2 regions of the Rhizobium sp. PP-CC-3G-465 genome follow, and region 1 is predicted to be linked to the other one. Evidence: predicted binding sites of a transcription regulator. Region 1 holds the regulator's gene; the other holds the start of a gene.
What was found. The regulator LexA, encoded in region 1, represses DNA repair genes until DNA is damaged. The targets are predictions, from matches to a motif close to TGTTCNNNNTGTGTTCNG.
Positions count from the first base shown of each region.

Region 2: parE (DNA topoisomerase IV subunit B) is a predicted target of LexA. The motif match lies at 3,234-3,251, and genes of this name have one in related genera.

Region 1 covers NZ_SLYH01000001.1:926,480-931,394, forward strand. Annotated here, with positions in the region: gene uvrA (excinuclease ABC subunit UvrA) at 1-1,856, opposite strand, end outside; gene C8J33_RS04195 (single-stranded DNA-binding protein) at 2,140-2,673, shown strand; gene lexA (transcriptional repressor LexA) at 2,948-3,664, shown strand; gene C8J33_RS04205 (hypothetical protein) at 4,704-4,915, opposite strand, start outside.
Region 2 covers NZ_SLYH01000001.1:1,152,841-1,157,755, forward strand. Annotated here, with positions in the region: gene C8J33_RS05335 (FAD-binding oxidoreductase) at 1-736, opposite strand, end outside; gene C8J33_RS05340 (UbiA family prenyltransferase) at 757-2,199, opposite strand; gene C8J33_RS05345 (alpha/beta hydrolase) at 2,333-3,229, opposite strand; gene parE (DNA topoisomerase IV subunit B) at 3,375-4,915, shown strand, end outside.

The sequences.
Region 1 (4,915 bases):
GAGAGATCGCCCGAAAGATACTTGCCGGTCAGCGACGTCGGATGATCGATGATCTCCTGCGGTGTGCCGGAGGCCACGACCTGTCCGCCATGGATGCCGGCCGCGGGACCGATATCAACGACATAATCCGCCGTCAGGATCGCGTCCTCGTCATGCTCGACCACGATAACCGTATTGCCGATATCGCGCAGATGCCGCAGCGTATCGAGCAGGCGGGCATTATCGCGCTGATGCAGTCCGATCGACGGTTCGTCCAGCACATAGAGCACGCCTGTCAGGCCGGAGCCGATCTGCGAGGCCAGCCGAATGCGCTGGCTCTCGCCACCCGACAGCGTACCGGAGTTTCGCGAGAGGCTGAGATAATCCAGCCCGACATCGTTCAGGAAGCGCAGCCGATCGCGGATCTCCTTCAGGATACGGACGGCGATCTCATTCTGCTTGTCCGTCAGCCGCGCAGGCAGATCCTCGAACCAGTCGCGCGCGACACGGATCGACATGTTCGTGACCTCGCCGATATGAAGGCGATCGATCTTGACGGCCAACGCTTCTGGCTTCAGCCGGAAGCCCTTGCAGGCGGGGCAGGGGGCCGCCGACATGTAGCGCTCGATCTCCTCACGCGCCCAGGCCGACTCGGTTTCCTTCCAGCGCCGCTCGAGGTTTGGAACGATGCCCTCGAATGTCTTCGTGGTGTTGTAGGAGCGCGCGCCGTCCGCATACTGGAAGACGATCTTGTCGTCCGTGCCGCGTAGGATCGCCTTCTTCGCAGCGTCCGAGAGTTCAGCCCAGGTGTTGCTCAGCTTGAACCCAAAGGTTTTGCCGAGCGCTTCCAGAGTTTGATTGTAATAGGGGGACGACGATTTGGCCCAAGGCGCGATCGCCCCGTTCTTCAGCGTCCGATCATGCTCCGGCACGATCAACGCCTCATCAATCTTCTGCTGGCTGCCGAGACCATCGCAGGTCGGGCAGGCCCCGAAAGGGTTGTTGAACGAAAACAGGCGGGGTTCGATCTCCGAAATCGTAAAGCCGGAGACGGGGCAGGCGAACTTTTCCGAAAACAGCACGCGCTCATGCGTCTCGTTCAGCGACTTGTTGGCCGAACCGCCGGCGGATGTCTCCTTCTCCGGTAGCGGCTTGTCAGCAAATTCCGCAATCGCCAAGCCATCCGCAAGCCGCAGCGAGGTCTCCAGACTGTCCGCAAGCCTTGCCGCGATATCGCCGCGCACGACCAGACGGTCGACGACCACGTCGATGTCATGCTTGTACTTCTTATCGAGCGCGGGAACATCGGCGATCTCGTAAAACTGGCCGTCCACCTTTACGCGCTGAAAGCCCTTCTTCATGAGCTCCGCGAGTTCCTTCTTGTACTCTCCTTTTCGCCCCCGGATCATCGGCGCGAGAATGTACAGGCGAGCACCTTCTTCCATCGCAAGAACCCGATCGACCATTTGGCTGACAGTCTGGCTTTCGATCGGCAGACCTGTCGCTGGCGAATAGGGCACGCCGACGCGCGCGAACAGAAGGCGCATATAGTCGTAGATCTCGGTGACCGTTCCCACGGTCGAGCGCGGATTTTTCGACGTCGTCTTCTGTTCGATGGAAATAGCAGGCGATAGGCCCTCGATCAGATCGACGTCGGGCTTCTGCATCATCTCAAGGAACTGACGCGCATAGGCCGAAAGGCTCTCGACATAGCGCCGCTGCCCTTCGGCATAGATGGTATCAAAGGCCAGCGACGACTTTCCCGACCCGGACAACCCCGTCATCACGATCAGCTTGTTGCGCGGGAGGTCGAGATCGACGCCCTTCAGATTGTGCTCCCGCGCACCGCGGATCGAAATGGTCTTGAATTCGCTCATGGTCGGACGCTCTGCATGGGGACGAAGCCCTTACTTAAGATCATTACTTCATATGTCGAGGCGCGTTTTCGGGAAACCACTATTCCTTCGTCACAGTGATCCGGTCTGCGGCCCGTGACGGCCTCGCTTGACAGGATCATACCCAAGACATAGAACAAATAAAGAACAAATTTGCAAACTGTTGTGGATTGCTGGCGGCCGAGGGCGAAATGCCGCGCTCAACAGCGTAGGCTCGCGGCACGATGCGGATCGTTGAGCCGCTTTCAGGAGACAGGACAAAGAGATGGCTGGTAGCGTAAACAAGGTGATCCTCATCGGCAACGTCGGGGCGGACCCCGAGATTCGGCGGACGCAGGATGGCAAGCCGATCGCAAACCTGCGCATCGCGACCTCCGAAAGCTGGCGCGACCGAAACTCCGGTGAGCGGCGCGAGAAAACAGAGTGGCACACCGTCGTGGTCTTTAACGAAGGCCTGTGCAAGGTCGTAGAGCAATATGTGAAAAAGGGCGCCAAGCTCTATCTCGAGGGCGCGCTGCAGACCCGCAAGTGGCAGGACAAGGACGGAAACGACCGTTACTCCACGGAGGTGGTGCTTCAGGGCTTCAACTCGACGCTGACCATGCTCGACGGTCGCGATGGTGGAGGCAGCGGTGGCGGAAGCCGTGGCAGCTCGGAATATGGTGGCGGAAGCGGTGGGTCGAATTACGGCGACGATTACGATCGCCCGGCCCAGTCCTCGGGCGCCCGATCGGGCGGTAGCACCGGCGGATCAAGCGGCGGCTTCTCTCGTGACCTGGATGACGATATCCCATTTTGATTCGCGCAAACCTGCTGCAGGTTGATACATAAATTCGACGCCTCTTTTGCGCCGTCATGGGTAAGTTCATGGCGGCGTTGCTATTGTGAAGCTGAGAGAGGCTGTGCGTTGACAACAATTCTCGTTTTTAAGGGAATGCGGAAAGCAACGCTTCGGATGGGCGCCCCTTGTTGATCATTCCCGATGTGGTTTAACCAGAATGCCACTTGCAGAACACATGAGGAACATATAACACTGTTCTTGCTTTGTTTCGTGACTCTGGAGTCGATTGATCATGCTGACCCGCAAGCAACAGGAACTGTTGATTTTCATTCATGAGCGCATGAAGGAATCGGGTATTCCCCCCTCATTCGACGAAATGAAGGATGCACTGGAGCTCGCGTCCAAATCCGGCATTCACCGGCTGATCACGGCTCTTGAGGAGCGCGGGTTCATCCGGCGCCTACCCAACCGGGCACGGGCGCTTGAGGTCATCAAGCTGCCGGAGGCGTATCTGGCCGCTGTCCCGCCGAAGCGCGGTTTTTCGCCGAGCGTGATTCAAGGAAGCCGGGGAAGCTCTGCACCTGAAAACGCGCCGAAGACGACGGCTGGGGTGGGCAACGATAATAGCGTGTCGGTTCCGGTGATGGGGCGCATCGCCGCAGGCGTTCCGATTTCCGCCATCCAGAACAATACCCACGATATCTCCGTTCCCGCCTTTATGATCGGCAATGGCGAGCACTACGCCTTGGAAGTCCGGGGCGACTCGATGATCGAAGCCGGTATTCTGGACGGTGATACCGTGATCATCCGCAATGCCAACAGTGCCAGCCCCGGCGAGATCGTCGTGGCTCTCGTGGATGACGAAGAAGCAACCCTCAAGCGCTTCCGCCGCAAGGGTGCCTCCGTTGCCCTCGAAGCAGCCAATCCAGCCTATGAGACAAGAATTTTTGGCCCGGAACGCGTGAAGGTCCAAGGAAAGCTCGTCGGGTTGATTCGCCGTTATCAGTGAAGGGAAGGGCTTTGCTATTGTGAGGTTGATGAGATCTTGTCGTCATCAGGTTCCAGCACATGGAGCCTTTTCAGCATGTTTTTTGAGGTTTACGTTTTAGACGGTCCTAGTTGACTACTGTACCGGCGAGGACAGACGGAAATCGCAACCTTCACGTTCTGCAGAGATGCGATTTTGAGGGTCGAGCCATCCACCTCCTTGTCAGTCCGACCTTGAGTCGTAGCTTGGCTGTTTAACGTCTACGAGATGAGTAGACACTTTTGAGCGCTTGGACGTCAGGTCGCCGGATGCCGCATCCAGTACGGGATGATGAAGGGGTAATTGGTGGCCCCTGAATCTCGTGGCGTGAGATGTAGGTAAGCTTCGTTATCCGTTAAGTTACCAACCGGCCAGAAATTTGCGCCATCTGTCGTTCTATTCGTAAGCTATCAAGCGGAACACGTTCAGTTCTGAGGCCTGCTAGCTTTAACGATACCTACAAGTGAAAGTCTATGGAACCGCATGGGCAGGTCGGCGTTTACCGGGCGAACACAGCGGAGGTGAACATGCCCGGAACATCGAGAAACTTTCGGGCTGTCCTCTTTGGCTGTAATAAAGCTGACTTTGTGGGAAGCACGATGTTGTGAGTATGTACAACCCCGACGAAGTTCAGGATTTGGCAAACGACTGTTTGTAGCCCACACAGAGACCATGGCACTTTCCAGGCAGGGTGAAAAGCCAGTACGTAAAAGCAATCAAATCTCTGTCTAGCCGAATTACAATCGTGTTGGCGATTTTAGTTCATTTTTTTGGTATTGCTCACAGCACCATTTACAAAAAAAACGCGCATTTTTCATGCGCTAAGGAATTCATCATGAGAATGATCTTTGTCGGGATGCTTGCATCCGTCCTCAGTATACTTGTGATCAAATATGCAAACAATGATCTGGGGAACAGTGTCCCATTGACGACTGTCGGAGCAGCTAGCTCGCTGTGATACCCGGGCATCTCGGCCAGCTGCTCCGATATATTTAGAGACTTTATCCGAAGATCAGGCTCATCATTCGTGGATCGTGTAAGATCCCATTTCGCACAAATTTTGCTTGTCTTCCGTCGTTGCGAGATCTGAACCCTCTTCGAATTCGAAACGCATGTCATAATTACAAACGTCTCGACCATCTGCAATCGTAAGCTCGATTGTCTCACCGGGATTGAGGACCTGTTCGCCGAACACGTCTCCCTCCCAATCACTGACACCGACAGGTGACGTGT
Region 2 (4,915 bases), 230 kb from region 1:
CGCGCGGCAGATCGGGGAATTCGCAGGAGGCGTCGGCATGGTCGCCGGCCAGGAGTATGCCCCTACCCGCCTTGCGGCCCGTGGCCAGCTGATCGATCCAGGCGACGGAATATTCATGTTCGGCATCGACGCGGTCGATCATGCCGAAATAGTCGTCGAGGCTGTCGAAGCGGATGGCGTGCTGCTGGATGTGTGCGGAGGGCACCTTCATCATCTGGAGGTCAACATCGAGGATAAGGCCGGTCAGTCCCATGCCCCCGATCGTGGCGTTGAACATCTCCGGTTTCTCGGTCTCCGAGCATGTGAGAGTGCCGCCATCCGACCGCAGCAGCGTCAGCCGCCGGATATGGTTTCCGAAGGTCCCGCGGGCGTGGTGGTTCTTGCCATGCACATCGTTGGCGATCGCGCCGCCGAGCGTGACATGGGCCGTGCCGGGGGTGACCGGCAGGAAGAAGCGATGCGGCACGGCACGCGCGAGAATAGCCGAGAAGGTGACGCCGGCTTCGGCGGAGAGAATGCCGGTGCCGGGGTCGAAGGCGTGAATGCGACCGCGCTTGCGGTTGTCGATCAAGAGGCCCGGATCGTTATGGCAGCTGTCGCCGTAGGAGCGGCCGTTGCCGAAGGGGAGATATCCGCCCGGTGCGGCCGTAACGATGTCATCCTCGAAGGTATCCGGGCTGATGGCATGGCGCGTGCGCGTGTCGAGGCGGCCCCAGCTGTCGAAATTCACGGCCATCGGTGTTTTCGTCGCGCCCGTCATTGGATGCCGACCGCGCCGATCATCACCAGCACGCCGCCTGCGGCCATGGTAGCAATGCTGCGCCAGTCGCGCATGATGAAAACGACCGGATCCTCATGCAGCGCGCCACGTCGGGCGAGCATCCAGATGCGCAGCAGCATGTAGAGGACCATGGGGCAGAGCGGCCAGAGCGCGGCCGGCATGCTGTACATCTGCTGCATCTCGACGCTGTGGATGTAGAGCGCGAGAACGAGCGCGGAGGCGAAAGCCGAGGAGACGCCGGCCTGACCGACCATCTCGAAATCGACCTGCATATAGCCGCGCCCCGGAACCTGCGCACCGGCTTCGCCGCCATGCTCGTCCAGCTCGACATAGCGTTTCACCAGCGCAAGGCTGAGGAAGAAGAAGATCGAGAAGGCGAGAAGCCAGAAGGAAAGCTCCGTTCCGGTTGCCGTCGCGCCTGCGACGATGCGGATCGTATAGAGGCCCGCCAGCGTGAAGACATCGACCAAGAGTTTCCGCTTGAGGAAAAATGTGTAAGCCGTGGTGATCGCGAGGTAAATACCAAGTGTCAGGATGAAATCGCGCGGCATCGTGAGCGTCAGTGCGCCGGACGCGATGAGCAGACTTGCGGCGAGCGCCAGGCCGGTCGGAACGGACATGCGCCCGCTCGCCAGCGGCCGGAACCGCTTCTTCGGATGGCGGCGGTCATTCGTCAGGTCCGAGATGTCGTTGATGACGTAAACGGCAGAGGCGAGGAAGCTGAAGGCGAAGAAGGCGACGATCGTGTTGATCAGCGCCTCCTGCTGGAGGATGTCGTGATCAAGCGCCATCGGCACGGCGATCAGGATGTTCTTCGCCCATTGGTGGACGCGGATGGATTTTAGCGTGTCCTTGATACCGATCGTGCCGGTTTCGAGACGCTCGGCACCATGTCGGCGGCGCCATGTTTCCGCTGCGCGATCCGGTGCGACGACGATGGCCGTGCGGGCGGCATCGAAAACGGCCACGTCATCCCGGCTGTTGCCCATGTAGTCGAACCCGGCCTCGCCATAGCGCGCGATCAGCTCCGCGCGCTTGCGATGGCTCGTGAGGTTGTGGGTGGGCGAGGAATGCAGTACGCCGGTGAAGATGCCGGCATGGGCTGCGACATCCAGCGCCACCCGTTCGGCGGCGCCGGTGACGAGGACGATATCGCGGCCGGTCGCCCGCTCCCGCTGCAGCCGCTCCATGACCTCGGGGCGATAGGGCCAGTCGCCACCCGTGCGTCCGGACCGGGCCGCCACCTCATGCTTCAGATGCGCTTTGCCCCGCAACGCCCAGAGGACGAGCGCGAACAGCATCAGCGGATTGCGGAACAGGACGACGGCGACGCCTTCCCACAGCGTATCGGCTGCGACAAGCGTACCATCCAAATCGACGCAAAGCGGAACAAGCCGTGTGTCGGTTCGCGCATCCATGATTGCACCCCGGTTTTTTCAATTGCAGGGAGACTGTCATGCCGTGCTTTCCGAAAGACAAACATGGCCCGCAAAAGGGTTGGGACTTCAATCGGTGGTTAATGAACGGAAAATCGCTCAGGTTGCATCTAAATTAGCGCGAAAGGATCCAGTTGATGGCATCCCGCCAGTCGGTCATTCTCACCGGCGTTCCATGTGTGCCTGTCTGGAACAGGACGAAACGGGTGGGATAGCCGCCCTTCCTCAGACGCCCGTAAAGTGCAGCCTGATCCTCCGCCTTGTACGTGCCGTCCGCGCTCCCATGGCTGAAGAACATGGGCAACTTGCGAGCGAAGGCCGCGCTCTTGCCGAAGTCCGGATCGGTTGCGCCGCCCATGATCATCATCCCGGAGAGCTGCTTGACTGCCGCAGCATTTCGCGTGACGCCCCAGCAGAGGAAGCTGCCCATCGACGCGCAGGACAGGATGATCGGGCGACCGGGAGAACGGCGCGCCAGCACATCGATCAGGCCTGCAATATCCGCAGCGCCGTCCGTATCGAAGGAGCGGGCACTTGGCGCGTAATAGGCGCCGCCGTTGTCCACGACGAGGTTCTTCAGCCGATTGAAGTTGCCGCCAAAGGAGTAGTCGTTTGCGCCCAGCCGCCGGTCGCCGCCACGACCGTGGATGAAGATCACCGTGAAGGCGGCATTATCCGGTGCGCCCACCCGGAACACATCGAGCCCGCGCCCGCCGATATCGACGGTCTCGTTCGCCTGCGCGCGCTTGATCCCCAGCGAGACATAGGGCCGCTTGACGCGTCGCTCCGGGATCTCGTCCCGGCCGTTTATGTCGCGCATCTCGTCGTAGTCTACCGTCAGCCAAGCACCGTCGTCGCGTGATTCCAGAATGCGGCCATAGCCGAAGAGATCGTCCTTGAACGGCTTCAACGTCGCAGCGCCAGTCTCGGTGAAGCCGATGGCAAGGGCGAAAACGAGGGCAAGAGCGCTCGAAGCGGCGATGCGTCTCAAAGAAAGTGTGGACCGGGCCATGTCTTGTTCCCTTTTTGATCTCTTTGGCACGCTTGGCTCTTTCGCCGGACGGCCGGCCCTTGTATGAAGAGGCGGGCAGACGACGGACAGGCGATGCCCGACCTACAGGATCAGCCGACACATCGAAAGACGTTTGACGCACCAGATGACGGACAGCAACGACCTTTTCGCGACCACACCGCCCGCTCCCCGGAAGCCCTCCGAGCCGAAGACGCTCGCCCCGACGTCGTCTGCCGGCAAGGCAGCGGATGCCAAACCAGGCGCCCCGGCGAAGGCAGAGGAACCGAAAGCGGCCACGCGTGCTCCGGGAACGCCCGCCTCGCAGCTGAAGGCCGACACGGGCGATTACAACGCGTCTGCGATCGAAGTTCTTGAAGGCCTCGAGCCGGTCCGCCGTCGCCCCGGCATGTATATCGGCGGCACGGACGAGAAGGCGCTGCACCATCTGTTTGCCGAAGTCATCGACAACTCGATGGACGAAGCCGTGGCCGGCCACGCCAATTTCATCGACGTCCATCTCGACGCAGAAGGGTGCCTCGCGGTGACCGATAACGGTCGCGGCATCCCGGTCGAGAACCATCCGAAATTTCCGGGCAAGTCGACGCTCGAAGTGATCATGACCGTGCTCCACGCCGGCGGCAAATTCGACAGCAAGGTCTACGAGACGTCTGGTGGTCTCCACGGCGTCGGTGTGTCCGTCGTCAACGCACTGTCCGACGTGCTGGAAGTGGAAGTCGCGCGCAACCGGCGCCTCTATCGCCAGCGTTTTTCCCGCGGCATCCCGCAGGGCGGCCTTGAGGAACTGGGCGATGTGCAGAACCGGCGCGGCACCCGCGTGCGTTTCCATCCGGACCCGGAGATCTTCGGGCCTCACGCCAAGTTCGAGCCGGCACGCCTTTTCCGCATGGCCCGTTCCAAGGCCTATCTCTTCGGTGGCGTCGAAATCCGCTGGTCGTGCGATCCGGTGCTGGTCGAGGGTACGGACACGCCGGACAAGGCCGTGTTCCATTTCCCCGGCGGCTTGAAGGATTACCTCAAGGCGACGATGGGCTCCGAGTTCACGGTGACGCGTGAGATCTTTTCCGGCAAGACCGAGAAGACCGGCGGCCACGGCGCGCTCGAATGGGCCGTCACTTGGTACGGCGGCGATTCGATCGTTCATTCCTATTGCAACACCATTCCGACGCCCGAGGGCGGCACGCATGAAGCGGGCCTGCGCATCGCACTGACCAAGGGCCTAAAGGCCTATGCGGATCTGACGCAGAACAAGCGCGCGGCGATCGTCACCACGGACGACGTGATGATTTCGGCCGCAGGCATGCTGTCCGTGTTCATCCGCGAGCCGGAATTCGTCGGCCAGACCAAGGACAAGCTCGCGACCGTCGAGGCACAGCGTATCGTCGAGAACGCGATCCGCGATCCCTTCGATCATTTCCTCGCCGGCAATCCGCAAGAAGCAGCGAAGCTTCTGGAGTGGGTGATCGAGCGCGCCGACGAGCGCGTCCGCCGCCGCAAGGAGAAGGAAGTCACCCGCAAGAGCGCGGTGCGCAAGCTGCGCCTGCCGGGCAAGCTTGCCGACTGCTCGCAGAACTCGGCGCTGGGTGCCGAACTGTTCATCGTCGAAGGCGATTCGGCCGGTGGCTCGGCCAAGCAGGCGCGCAACCGCTCCAATCAGGCGATCCTGCC